Caldimonas brevitalea: one gene and its partner. The main gene of each other region encodes a partner of the protein of the gene in region 2 in a complex. Links are inferred from orthologs where the notes say so. Each region holds a gene or a part of one and is shown on either strand. Other genes may lie near its edges.

Region 1 (13,989 bases), 1.4 Mb from region 2 along the record:
CGCCGCGCGGAAGACGCGTGGAACACGCGCGACCCCGCGCTCGTCGCGCTCGCCTACACCCCCGACAGCCGCTGGCGCAACCGGGCCGAGTTCGTGCAAGGCCGGGCCGAGATCGAGCGTTTCCTTGAGCGCAAATGGGCGCGTGAGCTGGACTACCGGCTCATCAAGGAGATCTGGGCCCACGACGACCACCGCATCGCGGTGCGGTTCGCCTATGAATGGCATGACGATTCCGGACAGTGGTACCGCTCCTACGGCAACGAGAACTGGGAGTTCGACGGCGACGGCCTGATGAGCCGGCGCCACGCGTCGATCAACGACCTGCCGATACGCGAGGCCGATCGCAAGTACCACTGGCCGCTCGGCCGCCGTCCCGAGGACCATCCGGGGCTGAGCGAACTGGGCTTGTAACGGTCGCCCGCGGCTCGCGCCCGGTCCGCCCCTGTAGGAATCGGCCGACGGGGACACGGCGGCGCGAAGAAGGTGCAGGCGAGCCGGTTCGCTCTACGATGCCTTCACGTCAACACCAACACACGTGAGGAAGCACCGAGATGGACATGCACACGCAAAAGGCCCACTGGATCGAACGTTTTGCCGCCCGCCTGCTGGCGCACAACGAAACCGACCAGCGCCAGGATGCGCTCGAGTGGGCGGCGATGGCCTGGCAGGAGTACGGCGGTCAGCACTGCCCGGAGCGCGCCGCCGAGGCGTTTTCGCTCGCCTGCAGCGGAGCGCAGGGCTGGTAAGGCCACCGGCAAGGGAACACCGGTTGCTGCAGCTGGGATCCCACAACACATTCAAGGACCCCGCGATGAACCCCATGCTGAGCAAGATGTCGCCGAGCATCACCAAGATGATCCGGCTCGACCACACCCACACGCTGACAACCTTTCACAAGTACGAGGCCGATGCGTCGCCCGACAAGAAGCGCGCGATCGTGAACACTGTGTGCCTCGCGCTCGAGATCCACGCGCAGCTGGAAGAAGAAATCTTCTATCCGGCCCTGCGTGAGGTGGCCAGTGACAACGACGTGCTGGCCAAGAGCAAGCCCGAACACGACGAGATGCGCCGCCTGATCGAGCAGCTGCGTTCGATGGAGCCGACCGACGCCAACTTCGACAACGTCTTCATGGAGCTGATGCGCGACGTCACGCACCATGTGGCAGACGAAGAAACCGTGTTGCTGCCGGCCGCCGAGACGCTGCTCAAGGACCGTCTCAACGAACTGGGCGCGGCCATGACCAAGCGCCGCCTGCAACTGGCGGCGCCGCACGCTGGCGAGATGGCCGCTAACGCGGCCCGCGCGATGCCCACCGGCGCGCTGCTGATGACGGCGGGCGGTCTGTTGGCCGGCAGCTATCTGCTCAAGCGCGCCTTCGATCTGCGTCGCCACTGACACCGAGACCCAGCACGTCGCTCATAGCCTAACCTTCGTGCTGGTGCACTGCGGTGCGAGCGCCTTCGGGCGGCCGGGCGGCGCCAGTTGACTGACCTTCGTGCTACCGCACTCCGGAGCGAGCGCCTTCGGGCGGCCGGGCGGCGCCAGTTGACTGACCTTCGTGCTACCGCACTCCGGAGCGAGCGCCTTCGGGCGGCCGGGCGGCGCCAGTTGACTGACCTTCGTGCTATCGCACTCCGGAGCGAGCGCCTTCGGGCGGCCGGGCGGCGCTCATGCGCTCCCAGTGAGAGCCGCGCCAATAGACCCGCTCGCAGCACGGACAGCGCCAGTACTGCTCGAAGTGCGCGAACGTGCGCGGAGGCACCCGTCCCGCCACCGCGGCTTTGTCGATCGTCTCCAGCACCGCGTTGCACAGCAGGCAACGGCTGCCCGTCCCCGCTTCGTGCGCCGACAGTCCCAGCCGTCGCTGCAATTCCTGCAGTTGCTGCAAGGGCTCCACCGCGCGCAGATAACACCCGTGCACCACGTCGCGGTGCATCAGCAGGTCGCGGTCGCGCGTGAGCACGATGCGGGTCTCGGCCCGTGCCAGTGCTACCAGCTCCACATCCTGCCAGGCGTTGCGGTAAAGCGTGTCGTAGCCGGCGAACCGCAGGTAGCGCGCCAAACGCCCGAGGTGGGCATCGCAAATGAAGCGGGGTTCATCCACCTCGTCGGCGCTCCCGCACACGCCGGCGAGGTGCCATTGCGGATAGACCGCAATACGGTCTCCGGCGGCGACTGAGCGCCGCTCGAGCGGCGTCGGCTCCCCGTTCAACAGCACCAGCGCCACCTCGGTGTGCGGCACGCCCAGCGATTCGACTGCATGCTTGAGGCTTTCGTGGGGCGAGGTGGCATGCTCGAACGCGACGCCGCGGCGCGCGGGCGCCAGAAAATCATTCAACTCTGCATAGAAGCGAAACGTCGCCATGGTGGCCGGATTGTGGCCGCGGGACGGCCGGCGCGGCACGCTGGCGGCCTCAGCAGGGACGGGCGCAGGGGTACAGCATTTGCTGGACTCCGGGTGTGAACCCAACCAACAGGAGCGCTTTCATGACCCAAGTTTCCCAAGTGATGACCCGTGGCGTGCGCACGATGGCCCCCACCGATTCCCTGCTGCTGGCGGCCCAGGCGATGGACGAACTCAACGTCGGCGCGGTGCCGGTGTGCGACGGCGACCGCCTTGTCGGCATGGTGACCGACCGTGACATCACCGTGCGTGGCGTGGCGCAGGGGCGTCCCGCCGACAGCACTTCGCTGACCGAGGTGATGAGCACCGACGTGCAATGGTGTTTCGAAGACCAAGAGGTGGAGGAAGTGGTCGAGCAGATGCGCGACGTGCAGATCCGCCGCGTGCCGGTGATGGACCGCGAGCAGCACGTGGTCGGCATCCTGTCGCTCGGCGACGTGGCGGCCAAGGTCAGCGGCGAAGACGCGGCGCAGGCCCTGGAAGGCATTTCCGAACCGGCCGAACCCGACCGCTCCGGCAACTCGCAGGCGAGCGGCGCCGCTGGGGGTGGCTCTGCCTCGGGCAAGGCCAGCCGCATGCCGCGCTGACGACGTTCGACGGGGGCGCGGCGCCTGCCGCGCCTAAAGTCCATCAGCAAAGGTGAACCACCATGGCAGATGACAACCTAGACTCCGCCGGCGACGTCGAAGCAGTGGCCGACAAGCAGCGCGAATTGCAGCGCGGCCAGGACCAGTTGGACCAGGCGCAATCGAAGCAGGGCGGCGGCTCCCAGCCGTCGCAGCCGGTGCAGGCCGGCGCCCGCGAACAGCCCGGCGAGTTGCCGGGTCAGCACCTCGACAAACCGGGGCTGGAAGCCGAGCTGGAACTCAAGCCGCGCTTCGAGGCTCCCGACTATCAGGGCAGCCACAAGCTGCAGGACATGGCGGCCCTGATCACCGGTGGCGACTCCGGCATCGGTCGGGCGGTGGCGGTGCTGTTTGCGCGCGAAGGCGCCGACGTTGCGATCGTCTACCTCAACGAGCATGAAGACGCCGAGGAGACCAAGCGGTACGTCGAGCGGGAAGGGCGCGCCTGCCTGTTGATCCCGGGCGACGTGAAGGACCCGGCGTTCTGCAAGCAGGCGGTCGAAAAAACCGTGGCGACCTTCGGCAAGCTCGACGTGCTGGTCAACAACGCCGCCTTCCAGGAACACGCCGAATCGCTCGTCGACATCACCGAGGAGCGCTTCGACGAAACCTTGCGCACCAACGTCTACGGCTATTTCCACATGGCCAAGGCCGCACTGCCGCACTTGAACGAAGGCGCGTCGATCATCAACACCGGCTCGGTGACCGGCCTGCAGGGCAGCCCCAAGCTGCTCGACTACTCGACCACCAAGGGGGCGATCCATGCCTTCACCAAGGCCCTCGCGCAGAACCTGGTCGACAAGGGCATCCGCGTCAATGCGGTGGCGCCGGGGCCGGTGTGGACGCCGCTGAACCCGGCCGATTCGCCGCCCGAGAAGATCAAGGAGTTCGGCAAGCAGACGGCGATGAAACGCGCGGCCCAGCCCGAGGAGCTGTCGCCGGCGTATGTCTTCCTGGCGTCGCCGGTGTGCTCGGCCTACATCACCGGCATCGTGCTGCCGGTGACGGGCAGCGTCGGGGCCATCTAGGCTCCCATACAGGCCCGGCCCCGGCGGCCTCAGACTTCGAAGTTGTCGATCAGCCGAGTGCCGCCCAGCTTGGCGGCCGCCAGCACCACCAGCGGTTCGCCGGCCGCGCGCTGTTCCGCGGTCGGCACGCCCAGGTCGCTGCGCCGGCGCACCGCGACGTAATCGGGCGCCCAGCCGCGCTGGCGCAGCATGTCCATCGCCTCACGCTCGAGTTCGGCCGCATCCGGCTGGCCGTTGCGCAGCGACAGCTGCACATGGCGCAACGTCATCGCCAGCTGCGGCGCTTCGGCCCGCTCCGCGGGTGACAGGTAGCTGTTGCGAGACGACAGTGCCAGGCCGTCTTCGGCCCGGGTGGTGTCGCCGGCCACGATGTCGATCGGCAACGCGAGTTGCTGCACCATGCGCCGGACCACCATCAGCTGCTGGTAGTCCTTCTTGCCGAACACCGCGAAGCGCGGCTGCACGCAGTTGAACAACTTCAGCACCACGGTGCTGACGCCGGTGAAGAAGCCGGGCCGGAACTCGCCTTCGAGGATGGTGTCCAGCTCGGGCGGCGGGACGATGCGGAACACCTGCGGCTCGGGATAGAGCTCTTCCTCGGACGGCGCGAACACCACGTTGCAGCCAACGCTGCGCAGCAGGTCGCAATCGCGTTCGAAGGTGCGGGGGTAGGTGTCGAAATCTTCGTGCGGCGCGAACTGCAGCCGGTTGACGAAGACGCTCGCGACCACCGGCCCGCCGTGTTCCTTGGCGAGCTTGACGAGCGAGAGGTGGCCCTCGTGCAGATTCCCCATCGTCGGAACGAAGGCGGTCTTGGTCGTGCCGGCCAGGGCCTGCCGCAGTTCACTGATGGTGTGGACGATGCGCATGATGTTGGTGGTGAGAAATCAGTAGGTATGCAGTTGCGGGTCGGGGAAGCGGCCGTTCTTGACGTCGCGCACATAGGCGCGCACGGCCTCGTCGATGCTGCTCGCATCGGCCATGAAGTTGCGGACGAAGCGGGGCAGCTTGCCGCGCGTCACGTTCAGCATGTCGTGCAGCACCAGCACCTGCCCAGCACATACCGGGCCGGCGCCGATGCCGATGGTCATCAGCCCCGGGTTCGACGCCGAGACTTCCTCGGCGAGCGCCGACGGCACCAGCTCGAGCACGAGCATCGCGGCGCCGGCGTCGGCCAGTTCCGCTGCGTGCCGCTTCAGCACCGCAGCGCCCGATTCGTCGCGGCCTTGCACGCGGTAGCCGCCGAAGGCGTGCACGCTTTGCGGCGTGAGGCCGAGGTGCGCGCACACCGGAATGCCGCGTTGCACCAAAAAGTCCACCGCCTCGGCGGTCCAGCCGCCGCCCTCGAGCTTGACCATCTGGGCGCCGGCGCGCATCAGCTCGACGCTGCTGCGCAGTGCCTGTTCCTTCGATTCCTGGTAGCTGCCGAAGGGCAGGTCGGCGATCAGCCAGGCGCTGCGGTTGCCGCGCGCCACGGCCCGGGTGTGGTACGCCACCTCTTCCAGCGTCACCGGCAAGGTGCTGGACTGGCCTTGCAACACCATGCCCAGCGAGTCCCCGACCAGCAGGCAGTCGACGCCCGCGTCGTCGAGCAGCCGCGCGAAACTGCTGTCGTAGCAGGTCAACATCGCGATTTTCTCGCCCGCGGCGTGCATTTCACGCAGCCGGTGCAGTGTCAACGGCTTGCGCGCGGTCGGGTCGGTGGGGGTCGGGGTGGCGTGGCTGCTCATCAAGCGCCTCACTGTGACAAAGTGCGCGGATTCTAGGGCTTTCCGAACGACCGTTCGCAACCGCGCTGACGGTGGCGCGTCAGGCGGGCTGGTAGGCGAGCCGGACGTAGATCGGCGCGAACGCTTCGGCCTGGGTGATTTCGAGCAGCCGCTCGCGTGCCAGCTCGAGCATCGCGATGAAGGTGACCACCAACACCTGGGGCCCGCGGCTGGGCTCGAACAGATCCTGGAACTCGACGAAACGGCGGCCCTGCAGGGTGCGCAACACCATGCTCATGTGCTCGCGCACCGACAGCTCTTCGCGGCTGATCTTGTGGTGCTGGGTCAGCTTGGCGCGCTTGAGGATGTCCAGCCACGCCTCCTGAAGTTCGTGAAGGCTCACATCCGGGAAGCGCGGCTGCATCGATTGTTCGATGTAGACCTGGGCGCGCAGAAAATCGCGGCCCAACAGCGGGAGCTGGTCGAGTTTGGCGGCCGCCAGCTTCATCTGCTCGTATTCGAGCAGACGGCGCACCAGTTCGGCGCGCGGGTCTTCCGGCTCCTGGCCTTCCTCCGTCTTCTTCGGCGGCAGCAGCATCCGCGACTTGATCTCGATCAGCATCGCCGCCATCAGCAAATACTCCGAGGCCAGCTCGAGGTTGCGGCTGCGGATCTGGTCGACGTAGCTGAGGTACTGGCGCGTGACGTCGGCCAGCGGAATGTCGAGGATGTTGAAGTTCTGCTTGCGGATCAGGTAGAGCAGCAGGTCCAGCGGCCCCTCGAAGGCTTCGAGGAACACCTCGAGCGCATCGGGCGGGATGTAGAGATCCGTCGGCAGCTGGAACAGCGGCGACCCGTACAGCCGCGCGACGGCGATGCTGTCGACCACCTCGGGCAGGGCGTTTTCGCCGTCCTGCAGAGACGGCGGCGCGGCCGGCGCCAGGGCCTCGTCGGTCACGGCGTGCCTGTCGGTGAGGTCGAACGGAAGGGGCGCAAAGCGGACATCGGCCCGGCCGGGCTCAGTCGCTCGACGCCTTGGTCTGGTAGACGTAGGGCTGCTGCGGCACCTTGGCCTCGTTCCAGGCCGTCTGCGCCTCGCGGTCGAGGTTGCGGTCCCACAGCAGCGAGCGCCCTTCGCGTTGGGCGTCCTCGAGCTGCGGGTTTTTGGCCTTCAGTTCCTCGATGAACTCGGTGATGTCGGACTTGTAGGGTTTCCAGAACAGCGGCATGGTGTCCACGGCCGGCGCGGCCGGCAGGTCGATGAAGGGCTCGGTTGCAAACCATTGCCTGTAGACGCTGTGCGTCGGAGCGGGCCGTTTCCGTGGCCCCGGTCTGACAGCTTACGCAGACTCGGAACCCTGTTTCGCCCGGGCAATGGTGAAATGGCGACCACGATTTTAACGGGGACGACGATGCGCACACTCCTGATCGGCCTGATCGTCGCGGCGGCGGCCCTCACCGCGTGCGATAAGGCACGTGTCGACAAGCTGGAGGAAGGGGTCGCCACCGAGGCGGACGTACGCTCGCAGTTCGGCGAGCCGGCCGCGGTCTACCACGCCGAGGACGGCAGCAAGACGCTGGAGTACCCGCGCCAGCCCGAAGGCCAGCGCAACTACATGATCACGATCGGCGCCGACGGCCGCATGAGCGCGCTGCGCCAGGTGCTCCAGCCGGCCGTGTTCGCCCAGGTCACGCCCGGGCTGGACAAGGCGCAAGTGCGGCGCTTGCTCGGCAAGCCGGCGCGCGCGCAGGCGTTCCCGTTGAAGAACGAAGAGGTCTGGGACTGGCGCTACCTCGACGGCAACGAGAACCGCGTCTTCAGCGTCACCTTCGACCCTGACGGCCGGGTGCTGGACACCGCGAGCGCCATCGACCCGCGCGAGTTGCAGCAAGGCGGCTAGGACACCAGGCGGCGCATGTCACTGGCGTACAAGACGCCGCCGCCAGCGTGCCGCTAAGGTGCGGCTTCGTCCATCAAAGCCGATTGCCCATGTACCAAAGCTTCACCGCCCCTTACACCGCGTCCGGCCGCAGCGCCCTGGTCGGCCCGCCGCCGTGGCACTACGCCGGCTGGCTGCTCAACGTGGAATTCGAATGCGACGTCGCACAGGGTGAGCAGTTGCTGGCGCGCCGGCACGGCCGTCTGACCGGCCGCGGCTGCGTCCACTTCGCCGAGTGGCAAACGGGCAGCAGCGGCGACGACGCGGCACCCGATCCCGTCTACGCGCAGTACCGCGAAACCATCGTGACGGTGGAGATCGAGCGGGCCGACGGCACCCGGGTCAACTTCTGCCCGTTCATCTACGTCGACCAGGACATCGCGCTGCTGCGCGGCCTGCTGCAGGGCTGGCCCAAGAAGTTGGGCAGCACCACGCTGACCCGTTGTTTGCCACTCGACCATCCGGCCGCTGCGCCGCTGCGGCCCGGCACGCGGTTGCGCGCCGGGCTGACGGTGAAGGAACGTCGGCTGCTCGAAGCCGAGTTGCAACTCGAGGCCGGCGACGCGGAGCCGCTCGGCTTCCTGGCGCGGCCCACGCTCGGGCTGGTCGGTTGGCCCGATTTGCGCACGCCCGAGCGGCTGCCGCAGCCCGAGCTGCTGCGCTCCGACATCACCGGGCGCGTCGACTCGCGCTGGCAGCCGGCCTCGGCGCAGCTCACGCGGCTCGATCACCCGGTCGAGGAGCTGTCGCTGCTGGGCCCGCTGCGGGCCACGCGCGCGAGCGCCGGCTGGTTGGGTCTGACCGTGCGCGGGGCCTTGCAGGCGTGAGGCCGACGGCTGGCACGCCGCCGGGGGCCGCCCGCTCGCGGCTGGTGCCGCTGTCGTTCGAAGCGGCGGCGACCGTCGTCGACGTGCTGCTCGCCACCGAGCCAGACGTCCGTTTTGCGCCGCACTGGCATGCCGAATGGAGCATCGGCACGGTGCGGCGCGGCAGTTGTCGTTTCAGTTGCGAGGGGCGGCTGCTGCAGGCCAAAGAAGGCGACGTGGTGGTGCTGCCGCCGCATGCGCTGCACACCGCCGGTGTCAGCCCGGCGGTGTTCGAGATGGTGATGGTCTATCTGCCGGCCCTGCCCGCGGCGCAATGGCTGGGCTGGCCGGCGGACCGACGCCCCGAGGTGCGGCAGCCGGTGCGCCGTGCGCCCCGGCTGGGGGCGGCACTGGTTGAAGCGGTCGACGGGGCCGATGCCGAGCGCTTGCGCCACGTCCTCGCCGAGGCGTTGTTCGGAGCGGTCGGCGGGGAGCCCGGCGTGCCCCTCGTGCCCGCCGTCGACCCGCGCATCGAAGTGTTGTGCCGGCGCCTGCAGGAATGCCACGGCAGCCTGCCCGACCCCGCCGCGCTGGCGCGCGAGATCGGTGTGTCACGTGAACATCTGCACCGGCTGTTTCGCCGCGGCCTGGGGCAGACGCCGCGGCAATACGCCCGGCTGGCCCGCATCGCGCACGCCAAGGCCTTGCTGCGCGACGGCTGCGCGCTGGCGCAGACCGCGTCGGCCTGCGGTTTCGCAGACCAGGCGCATTTCTCGCACTGGTTCCGGCGCTGCTTCGGCGTCACGCCGGCGCGCTATGCCGCCGTCAGCCCCGCCGCAGCACCCGCCCGCACTGGAAAAAGCCGTTCGGCTGGCCCAGCATGAGCTTGGCGAGTTCGTCGAGCACCGCCTGGTTGACTTCGAATGCGGGCAACTCGACCAACGCCGTCTCGAAGCCTTCCAGGTTGATCAGCTGGAATTGCACCTGGCCTTGCTCGTGCTGCGGCAGCAGCTTGACGCCGGCGGTGAAGTCGGCGGTGAACTCGAAGCGCGTGTGCAGGTAGCGGCCGTCCTCGGGGTCGCGGATGTTCTCGATGTGGAAGTCCACGCCCGACATGCGCAGCCGCGTCTGCAGCTTTTCGATCTCGTTCGGGTAGTCCTTCGTGATGACCAGCGGGCGGCCCGAGCCGAGCAGCCAGAACAGCTGCACGTGCTCGTGCGGCGCGTTCGGTGCGGGCGAGCGCCGGCGGGCGTCGACCCGGAAATCGCTCATCGGCAGCTGTTCGAACACGTGGCGGCCGTCGAGCGCATAACGCGCCGGGGCGACCGGCTTCAACACGTTGAGTTGCTTGGCCAGCTCCATCCAGTAGCGGAAAGCCGTGGTGCAGGCTCCTTCCACCAGCGCCGTCTGGCGCTCCAGAGAGGCTCCGCTGCTTTGCAGCTGTGCTTGGCGCGCTTCGGCCTGGCGCTTCAGGTCATCCAGTAATCCCACCCTGTGCTCGTCGTACTTGTTGCAGTCAGCCGTGAGCATACCCGAGGGGTGTAACGCAGTGTCAGTGCGGGGTTTCGGCCGCGGGTACCGCTTCGGCCAGTCGCGCCGCGAGTCCGCCCGCGCCGAGCTGGTCGAGAAAACCCGAGCGTTGCATCAGCCCGAGCGGTTGCTCGTTGACCTCGCACAGCACCAGCCGCACGCCGCGCCGCGACAGGCTGCGGTGCAGCTGCTCGAGCGCGTCCAGGCCGGTGGTGTCCATCGAGATCAATCGCCGCATCTCGAGCAGCAGCACCCGCGTGCCGGGTCGCAGATGGTGCGACACCGCTTCGACCTTGGCCACCGCGCCAAAGAACAGCGAGCCGTACAAACTCATCGCCTGCACATGCTCGGGTGCGCCGGGCAGCTCGAGCGGTGCGACACGGAACAGGGTGCTCATCCGGTAGATGAAGAACACGCAGGCGAGCGCCAGCCCCACCTCGACCGCGACGGTCAGATCAAACACCACCGTCAGCACGAAGGTCACCAGCAGCGTGATGCGGTAGGGCGGCGAGAACTGACGCAGACGTATGAACTCGCGCCACTCGCCCATGTTCCAGGCGACGAACCACAAGATGCCGGCCAGCGCGGCCAAGGGCACGTGGGCCGCCAGCGGCGCGGCCACCAGCACCACCAGCAGCAGGGTGGCCGCATGCACCATGCCGGCCACCGGCGTGGTGGCCCCGGAGCGCAGGTTGGTCACGGTGCGGGCGATCGTGCCGGTGGCCGGGATGCCGCCGAAAAACGGCGCCACCACATTCGCCGCGCCTTGCGCCATCAGCTCCTGGTTGGGGTCGTGACGCGGCAGTTCGGTGAGGTTGTCGGCCACCCGCGCGCACAGCAGCGACTCGATCGAGCCGAGCAGCGCGATGGTCAAGGTCGGAATGAACAACTGCTTGACGCCGTCCCAGGTGAAACCCGGCCATTCGAAACGTGGCAGCGCCTGGGGGATGCCGCCGAAGCGTGAGCCGATGGTCTCGACCGGCAGCTCGAATGCCGCGGTGGCGGCGGTGGCCAGCCCGAGGGCGACCACCGTGCCGGGCAGCCGCGCCAGCCACCGTGCGCCGCGGCCGCCATTCGGCATGCGGTACAACTTGGGCCATACGACGACGAGGGCCAGACAGGTCAGCCCCAGCGCCAGGGCCACCCCGTTGAACGACGCCAGGTGGCGGCCCAGCAGCGTCACCTGGGCGAAGAAGTCGGCCGGCATCGGGCCGATCTTCAGCCCGAACAGGTCCTTCACTTGCGACAGCGCGATCAGCACCGCGATGCCGTTGGTGAAACCGATCACGATGGTGACGGGGATGTAGCGCACCAGCACACCGAGCTTGAACAGCCCCAGCAGGAACTGCAGCACACCGGCCAGCACGGTCGCGATCAGCAGGTTGCCGAGCCCGTAGCGCTGCACGATGCCGTAGACGATCACGATGAAAGCGCCCGCCGGGCCGCCGATCTGGACATTGGAGCCGCCCAGCGCCGAGACAAGGAAGCCGGCGATGATGGCGGTGAACAAGCCTTGCTCGGGCTTGACGCCCGAGGCGATCGCAAACGCCATCGCGAGCGGGAGCGCCACGACGCCGACCGTCAGGCCGGCCGCGACATCGGTCGCGAGACGATGCCGGTCATAACCTTGCAGGGCCGACAACAGCCGTGGCCTGAAGGGCGCCAACTGCCGGCGCAGGCTCGAGAATGTCGCCATCGGGTGGTCGGTTTGCCGGCCGTGACGGCCGCTCGTTCGGGTCCGCCCCCAGTGGCGGGTGCGGCGATCATGGAGGCTGGTGCGTGGAGGGTCAAGCCGACCCGCCCGGTGGTTCGACGCCGGGCGTCGAGTGAGGCATGCTCCTGTGCATCACGTGCCTTGCCGATCGCCTGCCGTCATGCCCCACCTCCTCGACTCGCCTGCCGAATGGCTGCGCCACCTGTTCGACACCGCCGTCGCGCGCGCCCAGCCCGACCACGGCCTCGCGGCGCTGCTGCCGCCGCCGCCGCGCGGGCGCACCCTGGTGATCGGCGCCGGCAAGGCGGCCGCATCGATGGCGCTCGCCGTCGACCGGCTGTGGCCCTCCGACGCGCCGCTGTCGGGCCTGGTCGTCACCCGCTACGGACACTGCCCGCCCGGCGCCCGTGGTGGGCGTGTCGAAGTGATCGAAGCCGGCCACCCGGTACCTGACGACGCCGGGCTGCAGGCGGCGCGCCGCATCGTCGGAGCGACCGGCGGCCTGAGTGCCGACGACCTGGTGTTGTGCCTGATGTCCGGCGGCGGGTCGGCGCTGCTGGCCTGGCCCGCCGAGGGCGTGACCTTGCAGGACAAGCGCGCCGTCAACCAGGCCTTGCTGCACAGCGGCGCAACCATCGCCGAGATCAACTGCGTGCGCAAGCACTTGTCGGCGGTGAAGGGTGGGCGGCTGGGTGCGCGCTGCGCCCCGGCGCGCATGGTGACGCTGTTGATCTCCGACGTCCCCGGCGACGACCCCGCGGTGATCGCCAGCGGCCCCACCGTGCCCGATCCGACCTCCTGCGCCGATGCGCTCGACATCCTGGCGCGCTACCGCATCGAAGTGCCACAGGCGGTGCACGCCGCATTGCACAGCGGGCGGCTCGAAACCCCCAAGCCCGGCGACCCACGCTTCGACGGCCACCAGGTGCACCTGCTCGCCACTCCCCAGCAGGCCCTCGAGGCGGCGGCCGCGGCGGCACGCCAAGCCGGCGTGGCCGCCTACCTGTTGAGCGATGCGATCGAGGGCGAGTCGCGGGTGGTGGGGCAGGTGCACGCTGCGCTCGCCCGCCAGGTGGCCCGGCACGGCCAGCCCTTTGCGCGGCCTTGCGTGATGTTGTCCGGGGGCGAGACCACCGTGACCGTGGCCGGCCCGGCAGGGCGGGGCGGGCGGGCCACCGAATTCCTGCTCGGTGCAGCCCTGACCCTGCAAGGCGAACCCAACGTCTGGATGCTGGCCGCCGACACCGACGGCATCGACGGCGTGGAGGACAACGCCGGCGCGCTGCTGACGCCGCAGAGCTGGGCGCAGGCCGCACAGCAGGGCCTGAAGGCGCAAGACTTCCTGGACCGGCACGATGCCTATGGCTATTTCGAAAGGCTCGGCGGGTTGCTTTACACAGGGCCGACGTACACGAATGTCAATGACTTCAGGGCTGTGCTGGTGTTGTAGCAAAGTATCAATGCCATCAAAGTATTGACACCTGTTTACCGTTGCCGCGCGTCCCAGGGGTTTGCAGGCTGGGACGCAAGGCACAATCCCGAGGCCTTGCTTGTATCGCTTCCTGACTTAATTTCACTCTTGAAACCACTGGCATGAGCTGGGGCCCTACGCAGCTGCGGCTGCTGCAAAACAAGCTGGGCTTGACCGACCCCGGCGAACTGCCTGCGTGGTGGGAGCAGGTGGTCCATGGCGACCCGGCGCAACGGGCGCAGGCCCTGGAGCGACTGCGCGACTACCTCGACAGCCTGCAGCGCCTGTGGGCTGACGACGAGCGGGCCGCGCGCCAGGCGGGCGAGGCGTTGGCAGCCGAGCAGGCCCGTCGCGAGCGGCTCGAGCTGGCGCTCGACAGTGCCGATGCCGCCGTCTGGGACTGGGCCATCACCGAAGGCCGGGCCTACTTCAGCCCGCGCGTGTTGGCCATCCTCGGATACGCCCCCGGCGAAATCGATCTGACGCTTGCGCTGTGGCGCGAGCACATGCAGCCGGACGACCGTATCGAAGCGCGCGAGCGCCTGCAGGCCCACTTGCGCGGCGAAGCGCCGCACTACGAGGCCGAGTTCCGGGTGCGGACCAAGTCCGGCCAGTGGCGCTGGATCCGCTCGCGCGGCCGGGCCGTGGCACAGGATGCGGAAGGCCGGCCCTTGCGTGTGGTCGGCACGCATACCGACGTGACCGACCGGCGGGTGGCCGAGGAAGAGGTGCTGCACCAGCTGCGCTTCATCGAAGAGTT
Region 2 (15,185 bases):
GACGTTCTGGTAGCCGGTGCTCCAGCGCGGGTTGCCGCCGGCCTTCGGCGTGATCACCTCGGACACCAGGGTGCTCTGCTGGAAGCTCGCCGTCAGGCCGCTGGTGGCGCTCAGCAACGTGGTGCCGGCATGCAGCGTGATGACGGAGCGTTGCGTCGACTCGTCGGCCGTCGAACTGCCGGTGTACGTCGCGCCCACCGTGCCGGTCACGGTGATGTCCTGCGCCTCCGGCGAAGCGGAGTCCACGTCCTGCAGGCGCAAGGCCGTCACCTGGGACGACATCGAGCCGGTCTGCGGGTGGAGCGAGGTGATGTTGTAGCTCAGCTTGGCGCTGCCGTTGTGGCGCGTCCCGGCGTTGACACAACCCTGGAAGCTCGCCGCCAGCTCGCCGCTGAGCGGCAAGGGCTGGCCGACCGGCAGGCTCGCGCCCGACAGCGTCGCGCTCGCCGAACCGCTGCTGCAGACAGCCGCGGCGCTTTTGCCGCGCATCTCTTCGTCGATGAACAGCATCGGCGCCGCCGCGGCCTGGTAGGCCTCGAAGGCCAGCGTGACCAGACGGATCAGGTTGGCCTTCTGCTCCTGGCTGTCGGCAGTGATGGTGAGCTTCGCCTCCTGGCTGGTCACATCGCCCTGCGCATTGCTCACGACGACGCTGTACAGCGCGCCGTTGTCCGCCTCGGTGAGCGGCGGCGTCTGGTAGAACGCCTGGGTGGCACCGGGCAGCGCCGTGCCGTTGCGCCGCCACTGGTAGCGCAGCCCCTGGCCGCCCTCGGCGACCACGGCAAAGCGTGCCGTCTCGCCCACCGCGGCGGTCTGATCGAAGGGTTGCACCAGCAGCTTGGGCGGCTGGGCGGCGGTGACGGTCAGGACGGCCGGGTCACTGACCACGGTGTCCACCCGGTTGCTCACACGCACCGTGAACCGGGCGCCGTGGTCGAACGGCGTGACCGACGGCAGTTCCAGCCAGGGATAGGTGGCGCCGGCGATCTCGACACCGTTGCGCAGCCACTGGTACTGCAGCGGCCAGCTGCCTTGCGCCAGCGCGTAAAGGAACACGCGGTCGCCCACCGTGGCCGCCGGCGTCGTGGGCTGCACCACCACGCTCGGCGCCACGCTGTCCAGCGGCAGCACCAAACACTCCGGCAGCGTGATGTCCACGCCCGACGGGCCGACCAGCACGCTCGCGCTGGCCTCACTCAAGAAGTCACGGGCGTTGACCAGGGCGCGGCTGTTGCGGCGGATCGGCACCGAAAACCGGCCCTGGGCATCGGTCTCCGCGAACCCGTTGCCGGAGTAGTCGACACCTTCGCTCTGCACCCAGGCACCGTCCACCAGGCGGCCATCCTGGTCCTTCACGCAGCCGTGCACATAGATGGTGTCGGCGACGATGTCGGCGTTCCAATAGGTGAAGTGCTTGACGCTGCCTTCGTAGTAGCGGTTGGCCCCGCTGCCCTTGAGCGTCGCCTCGCCCTCCTGCACCCAGCGGCCGGCCTGCTCATCAAAGTAAAACAGCGGAACGGTGGGCGGCGCGTCGGCCGAGCGCGACGCGAGCGGAATGCGGATCTGCGCCGTCGTCCCCGGCTTCAGGTTGAGGCGCCGGCCATCAGCATCGCGCAGCCGCACCTGCAGTGCACCGAAGCTCTCCATACGCTCGTTGTTCGACGTCGTGTAGTCGCCCGGCATGCTGGCCGGGTCGGCGCCCGGATCGATGGGCGTCAGGTCGACGCTCACCTGCCCGCGCGGCGGCTCGCCGCCCGGGCCTTGCAGGCCGGCGGCGGGCAGTTGCACCTGCGCCGAGGTGCCCGGCACGCTGACCGTATTGGCTTGCGCGGGGTCGATCTGGACCGTGGCCGCCACCTTCACGAGCCGCACTTCGCCTTTGGCGGTCTTGCCGGCCGTCAGGTCGAGCGCGAGGAAGCCATCGGCATAACCTTCGGCCTCCACCTTCACGACCTGCCGACGGCCGGCCGGCAAGGCGGTGAACTGGAAGCGCCCGTCGGCACCACTGCGCACCTCCACGCCGGCCGCGCTGGCACGGGCGTCGACGACCGGTTTGGCATCGGCGCTCGCCAAGGCGACACCGCTGATCGAAGCGGTCGCGGCCGGCGGCGGGCCATCGTCATCATCATCCCCGCCCCCACCGCCGCACGCGGCCAGGGCCAGGATCAGCGCGGCCGCCTTGGCGCCGGCCAGCCATCGCAATACACGGTTGTTCACAGCAACACTCCCTGAAGTGACGCGCCGCAGAGCGCGGACGCGCAGGACCACGACGGCGTTTGTCGTCTCTGCTCGTGGTAGACGCGGCGGAGTGTAAGAGCGAAAGTGCGACCGGCCTGTCGAGGCGAAGTCACCTGTCCAGGGGATATTTGCAACGATCTGTCAGGCCAGGGGACGCAAGCAGACTCGCCGCTCAGGCAGAGGTCAGGCGGCAGCGGCGCGGTGCGGCCCCGACGCTCGACATTCCGGAAATCCGGACTGGGAGACACGCAGGATCTGTCGCAAACTGCCGTGCGTGTCGAGAGCGGCGACGTGCAGGCGGCCCGCGCGCCGGCCCCGCGCGGCTCACGGCGCTCCCGTCGCACGCACAACGGAGACCGCATGGACCTGTCCGACAGCCACCTCGCCTACTGGACCACGGTGCTGCTGGCCACCCTTATCCCGGGCCCCAGCATGATGTTGGCGCTGTCGCATGGCATGCAGCATGGCCTGCGCTCGTCGGTGTTCTCGGCGCTCGGCAACATGATCGCGTCCCTGCTCCAGGGGGCGGCGGCGCTGTTCCTCATCGTCCAGGCCCACAGTGTGTGGAGCGGCGCATTCGCCTGGCTCCAGCTGCTCGGCGCGGTCTACCTGGCCTACCTCGGTCTGGTCTTGATGCGCTCCTCGCCCGGCGCCTGGCGTGCCGATGCGGCCGGTGGCGCCGGCCTCGCAGCGCGGGTGTCCTGGTTCAGCCTGTTCCGCCAAGGTTTTGCTGTCGCGATCCTGAACCCGAAGGCCATCTTGTTCTTCTCGTCGCTGTTCCCCCAATTCGTCACGCCCCACCGGGGCCTCGCGGCGTCGGCAGGCGCGACGCTGACGCCCTTGGCGCTGATCTCCTTGGCCGGCTGTCTGCTTTATGCCGGGCTCGGCACCCAGATCTCCCACCTGTTTTCCGGTCCTCGGTTCGCCGCCCGTTTCAACTTCGCGACCGGCCTGCTGTTCGGGGCGCTTGCCCTCAGCGGCGCGGCCGCGGCCGTTTCCGACCTGATCCGGTCGACGCCGCCGAGACCGGGGGCGAGCGCCGTGCCAGGCTGATGGCAGGTCGACGCGTCCGCGACCGCCTTGCCGGACGGCCCCATGCGACTTCCAAGCCGCGCACACCCATGAACTCCCATCCCGACCTTGCCCACGTCCGAGCCCAGATCGACGACATCGACGCCCAGTTGGTCCCCCTGCTGGTCCGACGCACTGCGTTGGCCTTGCAAGCCAGCCGCCTCAAGCACACCGTCAGCGAAGTGAAGGGGGAAGACCGGGTTCGTGAGGTGCTCGACCGCGTGGCGGTGCGGGCGCGCGAGGCCGGTGGCCATGAAGCCACGGTGCAGGCGATCTACCGGGCCATGATCACCGAGCTGACGCAGCTGCAACTACGCGCCAAAGGCATGGAAGGCTGAGGACGGGCCCTTGGTGCCCGCGGCCGGGGTGTCTAGCTGAACACCCGCCGCGCCGCCGGCGACCCCGCCGCCAGCCCACGCTCCTCGAGCGTGCGGTACAAGTGCTCCAGCTCGCGGCCGATGGCCTCGAAACCCGGGTCGCTCAGCGGGTGCCCGTTGTCGTCGACCACCACCGCTTCCATGTCGGCCGCCAAGGCCTGCGCGCTCGCCTGCCAGGCACGGAAGGGCGCTTCGGCCGCCGCGGTCTGCGGCACGTCGAACGACAAGGTGACGTCGCGCACCGCCACCAGGTTGGGATCGTCAGCAAACGCCGCCTGCGAGTCGAACTGCAGGCTGAGCACCGGAGGGCCGCCCTCTTCGCGGGCCGGCAGCACCAGCCGCCCGGGCACCACACCCGGCACAAAGCCGTGCCGCGCCGCGTGCTGCTGGATATAAGACACGGCCCACGCCGCACCACGGGCGTGCAGATGGCAGGCCAGCTGGGCATCGTGCTGCCCCGCGAACTGGTCGAGCTCGCGCGCCCGCGCCACCTCGTCGAGCATGTCAGGGAAATCGACCGCCCCGCCCAGCGCGTCGGCAAACCCCTGCACCTTCTGGACGAACTCGGAATATTCGATCTCGTTGAGCGCGCCGGTGCGGTTGGCCAGCTGCACACCGGCCTGGAACTCGCGGTAGGTGTGGCCCGGCTGCGGCGCTTCCCATTCACCGGTGGCCTCGTTCAGGCCCTCGATGAAAAACGGTTTGCTGCCGGCGCGCCGCGTGGGCGGCAGATGGGCCAGCACGTTGTCGCCGCTGACGCGGTTGTCCAGGCTCAGCGTGGCCATTGCGTCGATCAGCGGGTCGAGCCGCACGCCGTGCTGGCGCCGCACCGCCACCGGCGGGATCAGCGGCGGCATCGACGGCATTTCGTCGTCGCCGGGCTCGGGTGCGGCGGCCGGCTCGATCGGCTCCATCGGGCCGAACGTGGGCTCGATCGCCGGCGGCGGCTCCTTGGGCGTGCGCATCAGCGGCTGGCGAAAGCCCGCCTTGCGCGACTGCCACGCGCCGTGGGCGACCACGCCGGCGAGCACCAGGCCGCCCAGCACGGCCAACGCAACCTGCAAGCTGCTCATCGGGCCTGTTGTCCTTCGTCTATAGCGTGTCGGGGGTGAACCCGGACGGCGCGACAGCGCCCTCCCGGCACCGGCTGCCGCGCGCCGCGGCTCAGGCGGCCTCCGCCATGCCGAGCGCGGCTTCCATGTCGACCGCGACGATACGCGAAACGCCCTGCTCCTGCATCGTCACGCCGATCAGTTGCTCGGCCATTTCCATCGCGATCTTGTTGTGCGAGATGAACAAGAACTGCGTGCCCTTGGACATGCTGCGCACCAGGTTGGCATAGCGCTCGGTGTTGGCGTCGTCCAGCGGCGCGTCCACTTCGTCGAGCAAGCAGAACGGCGCCGGGTTGAGCTGGAACATCGCGAACACCAGCGCGATGGCCGTCAGCGCCTTCTCGCCGCCCGACAGCAAATGGATGGTGCTGTTCTTCTTGCCCGGCGGCTGGGCCATCACCTGCACGCCCGAGTCGAGGATCTCGTCGCCCGTCATCACCAGCTTGGCGGTGCCGCCGCCGAACAGGCTGGGGAACATCTTGCCGAAGTGTTCGTTGACGAAATCGAAGGTCTTCTTCAGCAGGTCGCGCGTTTCCAGGTCGATCTTGTGGATCGCGTCTTCCAGCGTCGTGATGGCCTCGTTGAGGTCGGCCGACTGGGCGTCGAGGAAGGTCTTGCGCTCGCGGGCGGCGGTCAATTCGTCGAGCGCGGCCAGGTTCACCGCGCCCAAGGCGGTGATCTCGCGGTTGATGCGGTCGATCTCGCCTTGCAGGCCGTAGAGCTTGACGCTGCCCTCCTCGACACTCTTGGCGATGGCTTCGAGGTCGACTTCGGCCGCCGTCAGCTGCTCGAGGAACTGCGCGCCGCCCAGCGACGCCGCCTGCTGCTCCAGCTGCAGCTTGGTGATGCGGTCGCGCAGCGGCTGCAGGCTGCGCTCGAACTCCAGCCGCTGCTCTTCGGCCCGCCGCAGCTTGAGCGACAAATCGTCGTATTCGCTGCGCTTGGCCGCCAGCGCCGATTCGCGGTCGAGCTTGAGCGCGAGGGCCTCCTGCAAACCGGCCTGGGCGGCCTGGTCGTTGAAGCTGTCGAGCTCGGACTGCAGCTGCGCCGCAGTCTGCTCATTGGCCTGGATCTGCTGCGCCGCGGTTTCGATCGAGCGCTGCAGCTCGCCGCGCCGGGCCGCCAGCGCGCGCGCCGAGAACTGCGCTTCCTGCGCCTCACGCTCGAGCGAGCGCAGTTGCTCGCGCGCCTGCGACAGCCGGCGTTCGGCCTCGATCACGGCCTCTTCCAGCTCGGCGTGACGCTCCTGTTCGTTGGCCAGCGCCATGTCCAGCTCTTCGAAGCGGGCCTCGCCGGTGGCGCGGCGTTCGTTCAGCTCTTCCAGCTGCGCGTCGATCTCGGCCAGCTCGCCCTGGATCTGCCCGCGCCGCGCGCTGGCCTGCTCGGCCTGCTGGCTCAAACGCAGCACTTCCACCTGCAACTGGTGATGGCGGCTCTGCAACTCGGCGGCCTCGCGGCGGGCGCTCACCAGCCGCTGCGACGCGTCGGTGTAGGCGGCCTCCGCGCGCACCAGCGCGGTGCGCGAGTCTTCGGCGATCAGCGCCTGGGCGCGCACCTGGCGCTCCAGGTTTTCGATCTCCTGCGCCCGCGCCAGCATGCCGGCCTGCTCTGAATCGGGGGCATAGAAGGCCACCGCGAACTGCGAGACCGCGTGGCCCTCGCGCGTCATGATGACCTCGCCGTGCGTCAGCTTGCCGCGCTCGGCCAGGGCCTCGTCCAGCGAGCTGGCGGTGTAGACCCCCTCCAGCCAGTCGTTCAGCAAGGCCTTCAGGCCGGCGTCGTTCAGCCGCAGCAGTTCGGACAAGCGCGGCAGCGTCTGGTGGGTGTTGGCGATGCCGGCCGGCGGCAGCGTGTAGAAGGCCAGCTTGGCCGGTGGCGCGTCGGCCGCGAAGGCGCGCACCGTCTCGACCCGGCCCACTTCCAGCGCGTTCAGGCGCTCGCGCAGCGCCGATTCGAGCGCGGTTTCCCAGCCGGTTTCGATGTGCACCCGGGTCCACAGGCCCTGCAGGCCTTCCAGACCGTGTTTGGCGAGCCAGGGCTTGAGCTTGCCCTCGGTCTGCACCTTTTCCTGCAGCGCACGCAACGCGTCCAGCCGGGCCGCCAGATCGGCCTGCTTGGCCGACTCGGCGTTGACCTGCTCCTGCTTGGCGCGGCGTTCCTCGTCGAGCTGCGGCACCTGCTCGGTCAGCTCGTGCAGACGCTCCTCGGCGATGGCCTGCGCCTCGGCGGCCTGCTCGTTCTGCCGGGTCAGCTCGACCAGCCGGGCTTCGTCTGGCGCGGCCAGCGCCTTGACCTCGGTGCTCAGGCGTTCGCGCCGCAGCGAGAACTGGCGCGTCTGCTCCTCGACGTTGCGCGACTCGGCGGCCAGCAGTTGGATCTGCTGCTGCACGCCGGCCGCGACATTGCGCTGTTCATTGGCCTTTTGGCTGGCGGCCCGCACCGCGTCGTCGTAGCCGGGCAGGTTGGCCGCCTGCTCCTCGGCCTGCGCGGCCAGGATCTCGGACTGTTCTTCGGCCGCCGCGATCTGCTCGGCGATGGTTTCCAGTTCCTGTTCGGCACCCGCACGCCGATCGGCCCACTGCTCGCTCTGGGCCCGCAGTTCGACCAAACGCTGCTCGACCCGCTGGCGGCCTTCGACCACGTAGCGGATGCGCTCTTCCAGCCGGCTCACCTCGAGGCTGGCCTCGGCCAAGGCGCCCTGGGCCACGTGCAGCTCGTCGCTCGCGGTGTAGTGCGCCTGGCGCACCGTCTCCAGCTCGGCCTCGACATGCCGCAGCTCGGCCATGCGCGATTCGAGCGCGTTGGTGGCTTCCAGCACGTCCTTGCGCACCCGCTCTTCCTCGGTGGCGGCGTCGCGGTGTTTCAAGAACCACAGCTGGTGCAGCTTCAGCGTGCCCTGCTCTTGCAGGTGGCGGTAGCGCGACGCCACTTCGGCCTGGCGCTCCAGCTTGTCGAGGTTGGCGTTCAGCTCGCGCAGGATGTCTTCGACGCGGGTCAGGTTCTCGCGCGTGTCCTTGAGCCGGTTCTCGGTCTCGCGGCGGCGCTCCTTGTACTTCGAGACGCCGGCCGCCTCTTCGAGGAACATGCGCAGTTCCTCGGGCTTGGACTCGATGATGCGGCTGATGGTGCCCTGGCCGATGATGGCGTAGGCGCGCGGCCCCAGGCCGGTGCCGAGGAACACGTCCTGCACGTCGCGCCGGCGCACCGGCTGGTTGTTGATGAAGTAGCTGGAAGTGCCGTCGCGCGTCAGCACGCGCTTGACGGCGATCTCGGCGAACTGGTTCCACTGGCCGCCGGCGCGCGCGTCTTCGTTGCTGAACACCAGCTCGACGCTGGCGCGGCTCGACGGCTTGCGGTTGCCCGAGCCGTTGAAGATCACGTCCTGCATCGACTCGCCGCGCAGCTCGGAGGCCTTGGACTCCCCCAGCACCCACCGCACCGCGTCCATGATGTTGGACTTGCCGCACCCGTTCGGGCCGACCACGCCGACCAGCTGGCCGGGCAGCTGGAAATGGGTCGGCTCGGCGAAAGACTTGAAGCCGGACAGCTTGATCGAATTCAGACGCATGGGGTGGACGCGCCGTGCGGTGCCCGGCGCAACCCCGGCCCCGCTCGCTCAGCGCGTTCTTAAGTGTTTGATTTTCCTCGTGAATCTGCTCTTTGGCCGAGGAACAACCGAGGCGGGATGATACCATCCGCCCCTTGCCCGAAAGACCACCCAGACATGGCCAAGAACGTGAACAAGGCCGCCGCCAAGCCAGCGGCCGCCCCCAAGCAACGCCCGATGCCGGCCAACCCGCCGTCAGCGCCGTCGAAAGAGCTGCACGTGTTCGACAACCCGGCGCCCGAGCGGGACTACGTGATCCAGTTCCAGATCCCCGAGTTCACCTGCCACTGTCCGCTGACCGGCCAGCCCGACTTCGCCCATTTCACGATCGACTACATCGCCGACCAGCTCTGTATCGAATTGAAGAGCTTGAAGATGTACATGTGGAGCTTCCGCAACGAAGGCGCCTTCCACGAGAAGGTGACCAACGACATCCTGACCGACATCGTCAAGGCGGTGCAGCCGCGCTATGCGCGCATCGTCGCCAAGTGGTACGTGCGCGGGGGTATCTACACCAACGTGGTCGCCGAGCACCGGCAAAAGGGCTGGAAGCCGGTAGAACCCGTGCAACTGCCGCAGCACGCCGCCGAATCGGGCCTGCTGCGCTGATCGGCCGCGGCCGGCAGCGCGGATAATCGCCAGGATGAATCCCCTGCTCTCCCGCCTGCAGCCCTACCCCTTCGAGCGGCTGCGCGACCTCACCCGCGACATCACCCCCAACCCAGCGCTGCGCCCCATCAGCCTGGGCATCGGCGAGCCCAAGCACCCGACCCCGGCCCTGATCCAGGACGCCCTGCGCGGCGCCCTCTCGGGCCTGGCCAGCTACCCGGCCACGGCCGGCGACCTGAAGCTGCGCGAGGCCATGAGCGGCTGGCTGAACCGGCGTTACGGCATTGCGGTGGACGCCGCGACGCAGGTGCTGCCGGTGAACGGCTCGCGCGAAGCCTTGTTCGCACTGGCCCAGACCGTGATCGACCCCACGCAACACCGCGACCAGGGCGGCCCGGTGGTGGTCAGCCCCAACCCGTTCTATCAGATCTACGAAGGTGCGGCGCTGCTGGCCGGCGCCCGCATCGTCTACGCCAACAGCGACCCGGCGCGCAATTTCGCCCCCGACCTGGCGAGCATCCCCGAAGCCACCTGGGCCGCGACGCAGCTGCTCTACGTCTGCTCGCCCGGCAACCCGACCGGCGCGGTGATGCCGCTGGCCGAATGGCAGCGGCTGTTCGAGCTGAGCGACCGCTACGGCTTCGTGATCGCCTCCGACGAGTGTTACTCCGAGATCTACTTCCGTGACGAGCCGCCGCTCGGCGGGCTGGAGGCCGCGGTGCGGCTGGGCCGGCCCGACTTCCGCCGTTTGATCGCCTTCACCAGCCTGTCCAAGCGCTCCAACGTGCCCGGCATGCGCTCGGGTTTCGTGGCCGGCGACGCGGCCTTGATCAAGCAGTTCTTGCTCTACCGCACCTACCACGGCAGCGCGATGAGCCCGGTGGTGCAACAGGCCAGCATCGCGGCGTGGAACGACGAACAACACGTGATCGAGAACCGTGAGAAATACCGTAGCAAGTTCGCGCGGGTCACGCCTATGCTCGCCGAGGTGCTGGACGTGCAGTTGCCCGACGCCGGTTTTTACCTGTGGGCCAAGGTGCCCGGCCGCGGCCCGGCGGCCGACTGCGAGTTCGCGCGTGGCCTGCTGGCTCAATACAATGTGACGGTCCTGCCCGGCAGCTTCCTCGCCCGCGAGGCCCACGGCGTCAACCCGGGCGCCGGACGTGTGCGGATGGCGCTGGTGGCCGAGGTCGACGAATGTGTCGAAGCGGCCGAACGGATCGTCGCCTACGTGTCATCCCTCTCCTGATCCTTCTTCCTCAGTCTGTCTTTTCCATGACGCAACAACTCGAAGCCCTCATCAACCAGGCGTGGGACGACCGCGCGAGCCTGTCCGCCGCCGCCGCGCCCGCCGACGTGCGTCAGGCCGTCGAGCAGGTGATCGCCGACCTCAACACTGGCAAGCGCCGCGTGGCCGAGAAAATCGATGGCAGCTGGACCACCCATCAGTGGCTGAAAAAGGCGGTGCTGCTGAGCTTCCGCCTCAACGACAACGTGCTGATGCGTTCGGGCGAGCTGGGCTTCTTCGACAAGGTGCCGACCAAGTTTTCGAAACTGAGCGAAGACGAGATGCGCGCCACCGGCGTGCGCGTGGTGCCGCCCGCGGTGGCCCGCCACGGCAGCTATCTGGCCAAGAACGTGGTGCTGATGCCCTCCTATGTCAACATCGGCGCCTACGTCGACGAAGGCACGATGGTCGACACCTGGGCCACCGTTGGCTCGTGCGCCCAGATCGGCAAGAACGTGCACCTCTCGGGCGGCGTCGGCATCGGCGGCGTGCTGGAGCCGCTGCAGGCCAACCCGACCATCATCGAGGACAACTGCTTCATCGGCGCCCGCTCCGAGATCGTCGAAGGCGTGATCGTCGAAGAGAACTCGGTGATCTCGATGGGCGTCTACATCGGCCAGAGCACCCCGATCTACGACCGCGCGACCGGCGAAACCACCTATGGCCGCATCCCCGCCGGCTCGGTCGTCATCAGCGGCTCGCTGCCGCGCGACGGCGGCGCCTACAGCCTGTACTGCGCGGTGATCGTCAAGCGCGTCGACGCGCAAACGCGCTCGAAGACCAGCCTCAACGAACTGCTGCGCGCCTGACCGGCGCCGCGACCAGCAGGATCTGACCTTCAAAGGAACTCACGATGGCGACGAGCGGCAACATGGAGCGCGTGCTCCGGCTGATGGCGGAGAAAAAAGCATCGGACGTCTACCTGTCCGCGAAGACGCCCATCCTGATCAAGATCCACGGGCAGATCCTGCAGGTCAGCGACCAGGCCCTGACCCCGGGCCAGCCACGCCAGCTGTTGGCCGAACTGCTCACCCCCACCCAGCTCGAAGAGCTGGACGACACCGGCGAGCTGAACGTCGGCCTGGTGCTGCCGGGTGTCGCGAGCTACCGCTTGAGCGCCTTCAAGCAGCGCGGTTCGGTGGCGGCGGTGTTCCGCTGCATCCCAAGCGACATCCCGTCGATCGACACCCTCAACGTGCCCGAGATCCTGACCAGCCTGGTGATGGAAAAGCGCGGGCTGATCCTGATGGTGGGCGCCACCGGCACCGGCAAGAGCACCACGCTGGCTTCGATGCTGGAACACCGCAACCAGCTCTCGACCGGCCACATCCTGACCATCGAAGACCCGATCGAATTCCTGTTCAGCAACAAGAAGTCGGTCATCAACCAGCGCGAGGTCGGCCGCGACACGCAGTCGCTGCAGGTGGGCCTGAAGAACGCGCTGCGCCAGGCGCCCGATTGCATCCTGATCGGCGAGATCCGCGACCGCGAGACGATGACGGCGGCGCTGTCGTACGCGTTGTCGGGCCATTTGGTGCTGGCCACCATGCACGCCAACAACAGCTACCACTCGCTGGGCCGCATCTTGTCGTTCTACACGCCGGAAGCGCGCCCCGCTCTGCTGTCCGACCTGGCCTCCGGCCTCAAGGCCATCGTCTCGCAGCGCTTGCTGAAGGCGGTGACGGGCGGGCGGGTGCCGGCGGTGGAAGTGCTGCTGAACACCAAGCTGGTGTCGGAGCTGATCGAAAAGGGCGACATCGCCGGCGTCAAGGAAGCGGTCGAGAAGTCGATGGCCGAAGGCTCGCAAACCTTCGAAGCCGACATTGCGCGCCTGATCAACGAAGGCCGCGTGACGCGCGAAGAAGGCCTGACCTACGCCGACTCGCCGACCAACTTGATGTGGCGGCTGCAAAACGACATGGCCGGCCAGACCAAGGCGGCGCCCAAGAAGGAAGAGGTCGAGGAAGGCCCCTCCTTCACCGAGATCACGCTGGACGTGCGCGAAGAGCGCCCGAGCGGCTTCGGCACCACCGGGTTCGGGACGACCGGCTTCGGTACCACCGGCTTCGGCTCGATCCGATGAGGGCCCCCGGGACGATGTCTGCCACCCTGCGGCTCACCGAAGCCCTGATCGCCCGCCGCTCCGTCACGCCGGACGACGGTGGATGCCAGGCGTTGATCCGCGAGCGCCTCGAAGCGATCGGCTTTGCTTGCGAGACGCTGGTCTCGGGGCCGGACGACTTTCGCGTGACGAATCTGTGGGCCAAGCGGTCCGGCAGCGCCGGCGCCGAAGCCAAGACCCTGGTGCTCGCCGGCCACACCGACGTGGTGCCCACCGGCCCGATCGAGAAGTGGCAAAGCAACCCCTTCGTGCCGACCCACCGCGACGGCAAACTCTACGGCCGGGGCGCCGCCGACATGAAGACGTCGCTGGCGGCGATGGTGGTGGCGATCGAAGAATTCGTCGCCGCCCACCCTCGCCACCGCGGCTCGCTGGCGGTGCTGTTCACCAGCGACGAGGAAGGGCCGGCCAACGACGGCACGGTCAAGGTCTGCGAGTGGCTGCGCGAGCGCGACGAACGGCTGGACTACTGCATCGTCGGCGAGCCGACCTCGGTCGACCGGCTCGGTGACACGGTCAAGAACGGCCGGCGCGGCTCGTTGTCGGGCCGCCTGGTCGTGAAGGGCGTGCAAGGCCACATCGCCTACCCGCAGCTGGCGCGCAACCCGGTGCATCTCGCGTCGGCCGCCTTGGCCGAGCTGACGACGGTCGAGTGGGACGCCGGCAACACCTTCTTCCCGCCCACCAGCTGGCAGATCTCGAACATCCACGCCGGCACGGGGGCGACCAACGTGATCCCGGGCGAGATGACCGTCGATTTCAACTTCCGATACTCGACCGCGTCGACGCCCGACGGCCTGAAAGAGCGGCTGCACGCGATCCTCGACCGGCACGGCCTCGAGTACGACCTGCAGTGGACGCTCGGCGGCCTGCCGTTTCTGACCGAGCCGGGCACGCTGAGCCAGGCCCTGGTGGCGGCCATCGAAAACGAATGCGGGCTCACGCCCGAGCTGTCCACCACCGGCGGCACCTCCGATGGGCGCTTCATCGCGCGCATCTGCCCCCAGGTGATCGAGTTCGGCCCGCCCAACGCCACCATCCACAAGATCGACGAACACGTCGAGGTCGCCTACATCGAGCCGCTCAAGAACATCTATCGCAAGACCATGGAAGGCTTGATCGCATGACGGTCATCGAACTGATCGAGCGCAGCAGCGCCCGCCTCGAACAGGCGGGCGTTTCGTTTGGGCATGGCACCGCGAGCGCCTTCGACGAGGCGGCGTGGCTGGTGCTGTGGGGTTTGTCGCTGCCGCTGGACGACCTCGACGCGGTGGCCGACCGGCCGGTGGCCGAGCCCGACGCGGCACGGGTCGAGACCTTGATCGAGCAACGTATCAGCACCCGCAAGCCGGCCGCCTACCTGACCCGTGAAGCCTGGCTGCAGGGGGTGCCCTTCTACGTCGACGAACGCACCATCGTGCCGCGCTCGTTCATCGCCGAACTGCTGGCCGACGGCAGCATCGACCCCTGGCTGTCCGACCGCACCCGGCGTGTGCTCGACCTGTGCACCGGCAACGGCAGCCTGGCCGTGCTGGCGGCCATGGCCTACCCGGAGGTCGAGGTGGACGGCGCCGACGTCTCGACCGACGCGCTCGCGGTGGCCCGCATCAACGTCGACCGCCACGGGCTGGCGGAGCGCGTGCGGCTGCAGCAAAGCGACCTGCTCGAGCAGCTGAGCGGCCCCTACGACCTGATCCTGTGCAACCCGCCCTACGTCAACGCCACGACGATGCAATCGCTGCCGGCCGAATACCAGGCAGAGCCGGCCCTCGCGCTGGCCGGCGGCACCGACGGCATGGACCTGGTGCGCCGGCTGCTGGCCCAGGCCCCCGGGAAGATGAGCGAAGACGCCGTGCTGGTGCTCGAGATCGGCAACGAACGGCCCCACTTCGAAGCAGCCTTCCCGCGCCTGGAAGTGGTGTGGCTCGAAACCAGCGCCGGTGAAGACCAGGTGCTGCTGGTGACGCGCAGCGCGCTGCTGGAGAGCACGGGCCCATGATCAACCTCAAGAACCTCACGCTGCGCCGCGGTGCCAAGGTGGTGCTGCAAGATGCCAGCGTCACGCTGCATGCCGGCGAGAAGGTCAGCCTGGTCGGGCGCAACGGCGCCGGCAAGTCGTCGCTGTTCGCGCTGCTGACCGGCAAGCTGCACCCCGACAGCGGCGACGCCGAGCTGCCGCCGCGCTGGCGGCTGGCCGAGGTCGCGCAAAACATGCCCGAGACCGACGAGGCGGCAACCGAATTCGTGCTGCAGGGCGACACCCCGCTGATGGAAGCGCGCGAGGCGCTGGCCGCAGCGGAAGCGACGGGCGACGGCCATGCGATCGCCGAGGCCCACCAGCGCTTTGAAGAAGCCGCCGGTTTCGACGCGCCGGCCCGCGCCCAGGCCCTGTTGTTGGGCCTCGGCTTCAAGCCCGACCAGCTCGACCAGCCCGTCAACAGCTTCTCGGGCGGCTGGCGCATGCGGCTGCAGCTGGCGCGCGCGTTGATGTGCCCGGCCGATCTGCTGCTGCTGGACGAGCCGACCAACCACCTGGACCTCGATGCGCTGGTGTGGCTGGAAAGCTGGCTCAAGCGCTTCGAGGGCACCATGCTCGTGATCAGCCACGACCGCGAGTTTCTCGACGCCATCACCCGCGTCACGCTGCACCTCGACAACGCGCAACTGACACGCTACAGCGGCAACTACAGTGCCTTCGAGGCCATGCGGGCCGAGCGGCTGATGCAGCAGCAATCCGCCTTCGAGCGCCAGCAGGACCGCA

The links.
Region 1: the proteins of smc (region 2) and AAW51_RS06600 are in contact, whole or in part, in a crystal structure (PDB 3ZGX), measured with the Bacillus subtilis proteins. The link is inferred for Caldimonas brevitalea from one-to-one orthologs.

What each region holds. Positions count from the first base shown.
Region 1 is NZ_CP011371.1:1,505,283-1,519,271, forward strand. Bases 4,798-7,684 are described here. They hold AAW51_RS06600 (segregation and condensation protein A), read right to left. Parts: upstream 6,727-7,684; coding sequence 5,869-6,726; downstream 4,798-5,868. Other genes in these bases: panC (pantoate--beta-alanine ligase), read right to left, coding at 4,798-4,928; panB (3-methyl-2-oxobutanoate hydroxymethyltransferase), read right to left, coding at 4,947-5,789; AAW51_RS06605 (DUF3460 family protein), read right to left, coding at 6,788-6,997; bamE (outer membrane protein assembly factor BamE domain-containing protein), read left to right, coding at 7,181-7,669. In the rest of the region: AAW51_RS06560 (nuclear transport factor 2 family protein), read left to right, coding at 1-411; AAW51_RS06565 (hypothetical protein), read left to right, coding at 552-746; AAW51_RS06570 (hemerythrin domain-containing protein), read left to right, coding at 812-1,396; AAW51_RS06575 (Mut7-C RNAse domain-containing protein), read right to left, coding at 1,626-2,366; AAW51_RS06580 (CBS domain-containing protein), read left to right, coding at 2,489-2,992; AAW51_RS06585 (SDR family oxidoreductase), read left to right, coding at 3,055-4,059; more of panC, read right to left, coding at 4,089-4,797; AAW51_RS06615 (acetoacetate decarboxylase family protein), read left to right, coding at 7,759-8,535; AAW51_RS06620 (helix-turn-helix transcriptional regulator), read left to right, coding at 8,532-9,398; AAW51_RS06625 (hypothetical protein), read right to left, coding at 9,340-10,005; AAW51_RS06630 (SulP family inorganic anion transporter), read right to left, coding at 10,067-11,740; AAW51_RS06635 (glycerate kinase type-2 family protein), read left to right, coding at 11,919-13,208; AAW51_RS06640 (hybrid sensor histidine kinase/response regulator), read left to right, coding at 13,352-13,989. UniProt on the Bacillus subtilis protein: Participates in chromosomal partition during cell division. May act via the formation of a condensin-like complex containing Smc and ScpB that pull DNA away from mid-cell into both cell halves.
Region 2 is NZ_CP011371.1:2,887,909-2,903,093, reverse strand. What follows is about bases 4,651-8,733. They hold smc (chromosome segregation protein SMC), read right to left. Parts: upstream 8,367-8,733; coding sequence 4,851-8,366; downstream 4,651-4,850. Other genes in these bases: queF (preQ(1) synthase), read left to right, coding at 8,583-8,733; AAW51_RS12865 (cell division protein ZipA C-terminal FtsZ-binding domain-containing protein), read right to left, coding at 4,651-4,759. Outside these bases: AAW51_RS12880 (hypothetical protein), read right to left, coding at 1-2,217; AAW51_RS28105 (LysE family translocator), read left to right, coding at 2,440-3,291; AAW51_RS12870 (chorismate mutase), read left to right, coding at 3,360-3,647; more of AAW51_RS12865, read right to left, coding at 3,680-4,650; more of queF, read left to right, coding at 8,734-9,014; dapC (succinyldiaminopimelate transaminase), read left to right, coding at 9,049-10,263; dapD (2,3,4,5-tetrahydropyridine-2,6-dicarboxylate N-succinyltransferase), read left to right, coding at 10,290-11,111; AAW51_RS12840 (PilT/PilU family type 4a pilus ATPase), read left to right, coding at 11,156-12,385; dapE (succinyl-diaminopimelate desuccinylase), read left to right, coding at 12,400-13,551; prmB (50S ribosomal protein L3 N(5)-glutamine methyltransferase), read left to right, coding at 13,548-14,423; AAW51_RS12825 (ABC-F family ATP-binding cassette domain-containing protein), read left to right, coding at 14,420-15,185. UniProt on the Bacillus subtilis protein: Required for chromosome condensation and partitioning.